Regions from separate parts of the Streptomyces sp. NPDC047017 genome, predicted to be linked through region 2. Evidence: riboswitches for the same ligand, from Rfam matches in the RefSeq annotation. Region 2 holds a riboswitch; the other holds the start of a gene.
The links. A riboswitch is a leader RNA that binds a small molecule or an ion and turns the genes downstream of it on or off. The one in region 2 is predicted to bind guanidine.
Positions count from the first base shown of each region.

Region 1 (3,388 bases), on a different contig from region 2:
AGGACCAGCGCTCCTACGGCCAGATCACCGTCCGCGAGGCCACCGACAAGTCGGTCAACGCGGTGTACGCGCAGCTGGCCGCCGACGTGGGCTCCGGCAAGGTGAAGGACACCGCCGTCGCGCTCGGCGTCCCGGCCACCACCCCGTCCCTGATCGGCTCCCCGTCCATCGCGCTGGGCACCGCCACCGCCAGCGTCCTGGACATGACCGAGGCGTACGCCACCCTCGCCAACCACGGCAAGCACGGCGCGTACCGGATGGTCACGAAGATCACCAAGGACGGCGCCAACGCCGTCGTCCTGCCGACGTACGAGTCCACCGTCAGCCAGGCCGTCAGCCGCCAGGCCGCCGACACCACCACCGCCGTGCTCCAGAGCGTCGTGCAGAACGGCACCGGCGCCCCGGCCCAGGCGATCGGCCACCCCGCCGCCGCCAAGACCGGCACCGCCGAGGACGACAAGGCGGCCTGGTTCGCCGGGTACACGCCCGACCTGGCCACCGTCGTCTCCGTGATGGGCCAGGACCCGGACAACGCCAAGCACATGCCGCTGTACGGCGCTCTCGGCCTCGACCGGATCAACGGCAGCGGGGCGCCCGGCAGCATCTGGGCGCAGTTCATGGGCGACGCGCTGAAGAACACCCCGGCCACCGACTTCGACCTCCAGCTCCAGGCCGGCGCCGACGAGAGCCAGGCACCGTCGGGCGACACCGGGCAGACGCCGGGCACCGGCGGCCAGGACGACGGCGGCGCCACCGCCACGGCCCCGGGCGGCCAGGACACCCAGGGCCAGGACCAGGGGCAGACGCAGGGCCGGACCGGCGGCACCCCGGGCGACTCGGGCGGCGGCACGCCGGGCGACGGCGGCACGGGCAGCACGCCGGGCGGCGGCGCCGGCGGGAACACCGGGCAGCCGGGCGGCGGCGGGAACCCGGCGGCCGGCGGCACCACGGACGGCACCGGCGGCGGCACGCCCACCGGGCCGGGCGGCCCCACGGACGGCAACGGCCCGGGCGGCGACCAGGGCACCACCACGGGCAACGGCCCGGGCGGCCCGCAGAACGGCACCGCGCCCCGCCGCCAGTGAGCCGACGCTCAAGGCGACGTCGGCGCACTGGACACTCAGTGCCCCGAGGTCGCCTTGAGCCCCACCACGGACACCAGCAGCAGGCACACGAAGAAGATCCGGGCGGCGGTCACCGGCTCCCCCAGCACCACCATGCCGAGCACCGCCGCACCGGCCGCCCCGATGCCCACCCACACGCCGTACGCGGTGCCGATGGGCAGGGATCGCGCGGCCCAGGACAGCAGCAGCATGCTCGCGACGATCCCGGCACCGGTGAGCACACTGGGCACCGGCCGGGTGAAGCCCTCGCTGTACTTCATCCCGATCGACCAGCCGACCTCCAGCAGACCGGCGACGACAAGCAGGACCCAGGCCACGACAGCACCTCCGAGACGAACAGGCGTTCACGAACAGGTGCGTCGTCTTTGCCTTGGTCCCCGGTACGGCGCGTCTCGTCGGGCTCCTCCCGAGGCTAGCAAAGGAACGCGTGAGGGGCCGGTGACGGTGGTCACCGGCCCCTCACGCGGATTCGGAGCCGGACGTACCGGCTCAGGGATTCAGAGATACAGACCGGTGGAGTCCTCCGACCCCTCGAAGCGGTCCGCGGCCACGGCGTGCAGGTCACGCTCGCGCATCAGCACGTACGCCGTGCCCCGCACCTCGACCTCGGCCCGGTCCTCCGGGTCGTACAGCACCCGGTCGCCCGGCTCGACGGTCCGCACGTTCTGCCCGACCGCGACGACCTCCGCCCAGGCCAGCCGGCGTCCCACCGCCGCCGTCGCGGGGATCAGGATGCCGCCGCCCGAACGCCGCTCGCCCTCGCTCGTGTCCTGCCGGACCAGCACGCGGTCGTGCAGCATCCGGATGGGCAGCTTGTCGTCGTGGGTGCTGTGCTCGTTGTTGTTGGCGCTCACGCCTCGAACCTACCTGCCTTCAGCGCGTCCGTACGCGGGTGGGTCGCCCGTGACCTCAGCCGCGGCGCTTGCGCGTGCCCACCGCGAGCAGCCCGACGACCCCCACGGCGAGCAGCGCGACCGGCACGACCCGCTCCAGGCGGGGCGCGCCCGTCTCGTCCGTGAACCGGCCCCGCACCTCGCTCACCACTCGGTTGACCTGCACATAGGCCCGGCCGAGGGTGTGATCGACGTGGGCGGCGACCTTCGCCCTGGCGTCCCCGGCGATGGTCTTCGGGTGCACGCGCACACCGATCTCGTCGAGCGTCTCGGCCAGTACCTCGCGGCGGTGCCTGATGTCCGCCTCGATCTCAGCCGGGGTCCTGGTGTCCGCCGTGTCCGCCACCGTCGCGCCTCCGAAGTCAACTGATGCCTGTTCAGCACAGTCTGTCAGCTCCCGCCGCGACCGCGCTGTCGGCACCCCCGGTTACCCTCGGACCGACACGGTATAGCCACGTACGCGGACACGCACGAGGAGACGAGCTTCGATGACCGAGCGACTCCAGCCCGGGGACCCGGCCCCCGCCTTCACGCTCCCCGACGCCGACGGCAACGAGGTGTCGCTGGCCGACCGCAAGGGCCGCAAGGTCATCGTCTACTTCTACCCGGCCGCCCTCACCCCCGGCTGCACCAAGCAGGCGTGCGACTTCACCGACAACCTCGACCTGCTGGCGGGCGCCGGGTACGACGTCATCGGCATCTCCCCCGACAAGCCGGAGAAGCTCGCCAAGTTCCGCGAGACGGAGTCCCTGAAGGTCACCCTCCTCGCCGACCCCGACAAGAAGGTCCTGGAGTCCTACGGCGCCTTCGGCGAGAAGAAGCTCTACGGCAAGACCGTCACCGGCGTCATCCGCTCCACCGTCGTCGTGGACGAGCACGGCAAGGTCGAACGAGCCCTCTACAACGTGAAGGCCACCGGCCACGTGGCCAAGATCATCAAGGACCTGGGCATCTAACACCCCCACCCCACGCCCACGGCCCGCCCGGACCTCCGGCGCGGGCCGTTCCCCTTTCCGGCCCATTCCGCGCGTGACTGTCCGACAACCGGTTCGTTACTCCGTACGAGGCCACGAACGTGTGAGCCAAGAGAGCGGAGGCTGTGGCATGGGCACTGCATCGGGCGCGACCGGAGAAGGTGCGGATCCGTACACCGGAGAACGGCTTGAGCGAGCCGTCGCCGAGGCGCGCACCTGGGCAGACCTGATGAGACGACTCGGCCTTCGAACGAGCGGAGGCCGGCGCCGGCTCCTGCAGGAGAAGGTCGCCCGTCACGGCATCGACACGAGCCACTTCGCCCAACGGAGCCCGTGGCGCAAGTACCCGGATGCCGCCATCGCAGAGGCTGCCGCCGCGTCGTCCTCGCTCCGCGAA
Region 1 covers NZ_JBEYVW010000010.1:276,339-279,726, forward strand. The annotation lists gene ABZ858_RS19410 (transglycosylase domain-containing protein) at 1-1,085, shown strand, start outside; gene ABZ858_RS19415 (multidrug efflux SMR transporter) at 1,121-1,441, opposite strand; guanidine-III (ykkC-III) riboswitch at 1,478-1,551, opposite strand; gene ABZ858_RS19420 (co-chaperone GroES) at 1,622-1,978, opposite strand; gene ABZ858_RS19425 (DUF3618 domain-containing protein) at 2,034-2,363, opposite strand; gene bcp (thioredoxin-dependent thiol peroxidase) at 2,506-2,973, shown strand; gene ABZ858_RS19435 (HNH endonuclease signature motif containing protein) at 3,122-3,388, shown strand, end outside.
Region 1: it holds a riboswitch for guanidine, as region 2 does, so the genes downstream of both, ABZ858_RS19415 (multidrug efflux SMR transporter) here and ABZ858_RS26925 (MBL fold metallo-hydrolase) in region 2, are expected to answer to the same signal.

Region 2 (3,388 bases):
CGCATGCTTCATGACCACCCTGGCGGCCGGCCGATCGCCACTCGATCTCGGTCTCGGTCTCGGGCTGCGGGCCCGGCGCCATGCGTCTTTCATCGTGTTCTGCTTCTTCTCGCCCGAGACGAACGCACGGCGTCCGCCACGGTTGGTCGGCGGCCTGCGGACCTGGACCTCGGTGGCGTCCAGCCGCAGCTCGATGCCCTCGGCCTGGGCATAAGCGAATACGTCCGCCAGGGTCCGCAGCCGCAGGCCGGGCCGGTCGGGGACCGCGCATCCTCGTTCGGCCAGGAGCTTGCGTATCTCTGCGATCGCGCGGGTGACGGTGGAGCGGTCGACATCGAACAACAGGGCAAGGACAGAGTGGGGGAGATCGTGTCGCAGGTGGATCAGCGTGACGACCAGCCGGTCGACGAACACGAGGCGATGCCGGGCACCTGCCCCCGCCTCGCGTTTCCTGGGCCCGCCACGTGTCTCGTGACGGCGTCCCTCGACCAGGACCTCCCAAGAAACGGCCAACTCCACGACCAAGCCGGCCAGATGCTGCCGGGAGATCCCTGTGAACAACTGATGCGCGAGGATGTTCCGGTTGATCATGATCGCCACGGGCTGGATCGTCCCACCCCCGCGCGATCACACCTCAACCACAATCACGCACCAGCTCGTAAGGCAACGGCGAACGGCCACACGTCACCGCACCACCCCGGCCGATCCGGCGACAGACCGGACCACACCTCGCTCGACGATCATTTCGTAGCGGCGAAGATCACCTCGCTGTGCAAGCTCAATCGCCTGGGCAGAGAACAAAGAGGGGGAAGGCGCGTCGCCTGGGCCGGTCGCCGCTCTCGTTGAGCGCGGCGCGGATTTCGTGCAGGTGGGCGGTTGTCATCTGGAGCGGGGGCTCGTCGGGCTGGTAGGTGGTGCGTATCGGGTAGTCCACGCCTGGATCGGTGGTCATCTCGATATGGCAGCCCAGGACGTGGGTGACCGGTCGACGTTCGGAGAACTCGATCAGTCGGTCGATGGTCCGGGCAAAGGCAGGCCAGTCCTGTATGTACAGTCGCCCAGGGTAGACCGTGTCACCAGTGAGCAGGAACCCGCTCCATGGGTCGTAGAACGTGACTGCTGCCTGGTGGTGCCCGGGGGTGGCCAGACACTCGAGCACGCGGTCTCCCAGATCGACCTGCGCCACGGTGGTGGGGTCCTCGTCGAATCCGAAATACTTCCAGGCGGTGGCGAGGTCTGCGCCGACCACTGTGGTGTCGGGGCGGTCGGTGAACTGGGCGTCCCCTGCGATGTGGTCGCCGTGGGGATGGGTGTGCAGCACCAGCAGGTGATACCTGTGCCGGGGGTGGCGGGCGAGCCAGTCCTCGACGAGTTCGTCAACCAGCCTTCGCAGGGGGAAAAGCTCTGCGGACGCGGTAGCGCCGGTGTCGATCAGCACTGCCTGGGCATCGCCGAAGAGCAGAAACAGGAACGGCGCCTCGTAGTTGATCGCCATGTTCTGTCTCAGGATGACCGTATGCTCGTCGAACGCGTAGACCTGGATGTCCGGGTCGGAGTTGTGCTTGGCCGATGGTGAGCCGTGGATCCAACGGACGTCCAACTCGCGAGGCGGGGGAACCGAGCCGGCGGAATCAGTAGAAGGTATGTCTACGTCCACGACGCCTCCTGAGTGCGTCGTCTTGGCGGGCCGGGTACGGCGCACATCTCGTCCGGGGCAGGCACGCACCTACGAGCCTCCGCAGCGACGCTATCACGACACTGAGCGGCTCCTCTTGGCCCTGCGTGGGTGCAGCGGCATCGCTCTGTGCTGGGCACCCTCAACGTGACCTTCACTGCGAGAGCCTGGAATGTCCTCATTCAGGTTGCTCGGGCACGCTTGCCGCCGCGGGGCCCGCAGTCCTGTCCGGCGAGGGTGACGTTATGCATCCGGGCGATGCCGAGCATGGCGTGATGGACGCCGTCGCCTTTGAGTCGACAGTCGCGGAGTATCTTCCAGGTCTTCGTGCGGGCGAAGACGTGCTCGCCCCGGGCGCCGCCGTCCGCGAACGTGGTGGTCTTGCCGACAGCGGCCTTGGCGCCGGACTCCTCCCACGCGTTGCAGTCGTTGCGGTTCGCGGCGAGTGGCCGACCGATCACGACGACCAGGCGGGGCGGGTGTCGGCGTCGAGGACGACTTGGTGGCTGGTGGAATACCGGTAGTTCTTCGACCACTCGGCGATGGTTTGTGCGCCAGTAGGCCGCCGCGACAGCAGGGTCCGGGCCGCAAGCGGAGGACTCCGCGGCCGACCCTTGCGAACGACATCCGCACCCTGGCGCCGCGGAACGGTCACCGGCTTCCCGAATTGCCTCGAACCCTCGTCGGACCGACAGACTGGAGGCGGATGCGGGAGCAGGACGAAGTCCTGCGGCTCGCGGTGGCGTTTCTCGCGTGCAGCCAGCGCGATGACGAGCCGCTTCTCGCCATCGACACTGAGCGAGTCCGCGAGAGCAACGGGCTCCTGATCGTGCCCTGCAACTCCGTGCAGTACCTCGCCTCGCGTGACGTGAGACAGCAACTGCTCGACTGCCGGCCCATCCTCGTCGACCTTGAACGCGGCGACGCACGGTCAGGAACCCTGGATGAACGCCACCTGTGGAGGACGACTCCGAGCACCTGACGAGGCTGCGGCTGTCCCGCAACCACAGTTGCGGGACAGCCCTTGGAGAACGGCCGGATGGTGGAATTCGGTACATGGGGTGAACTCCTCCGTGCGGGCGGGGCGTTCTCCCGAGTGCTGACCCGGTGAGTATCTGAAGGTTCCCCGGCGGACGACGACGGGTCCGTGAAGCGGTGCGCGGTGCTGCCCCGGCCGCCCCCGGGGGGCGATGTCGGCAAGCCGGTGATGTCACGACGTGAGGGGGACATATCTCCGGGTTGCCGACGGCACGTCGCGCCCTTCGACTGCCGTACGGGATCTTGGCGGAAGCCGGTGGCCGGGCGGCGCCGTAGCTGCGCTCACCGCCGGCACGGCTCGTTCGGCGACTGCCCCGGCACGGGCCGGCTCCCTCGACGCGTCCCGGTAACGGCAACAAAAATTGTCTGGGGCGACAGGTCGCCCGCACTCTGGCGGAGGAGGTGATCGCCATGACCGGCGCACACAACGAGACCCAGAACCGAACCTCGTACGATGTCATCGTGATAGGCGGTGGAGCGGGCGGGCTGAATGCCGCGCTCGTGCTCGCACGGGCCCGTCGCCCGGTCGCCGTCGTCGACGCCGGGGAGCCGCGCAACGCGCCCGCGGCCCACATGCACAGCTTCCTCTCCCGTGATGGTGTGCCCCCGCTCACCGTGCTTGAGACCGGCCGCGCGGAGGTTGCCCGCTACGGGGCGGCGCTGGTCAGGGGTAGG
Region 2 covers NZ_JBEYVW010000017.1:159,920-163,307, reverse strand. The annotation lists partial or broken gene ABZ858_RS26930 (transposase family protein) at 88-591, opposite strand; gene ABZ858_RS26925 (MBL fold metallo-hydrolase) at 779-1,657, opposite strand; guanidine-III (ykkC-III) riboswitch at 1,669-1,740, opposite strand; partial or broken gene ABZ858_RS26920 (hypothetical protein) at 1,858-2,393, opposite strand; gene ABZ858_RS26915 (YrhB domain-containing protein) at 2,382-2,657, shown strand; gene ABZ858_RS26910 (NAD(P)/FAD-dependent oxidoreductase) at 3,125-3,388, shown strand, end outside.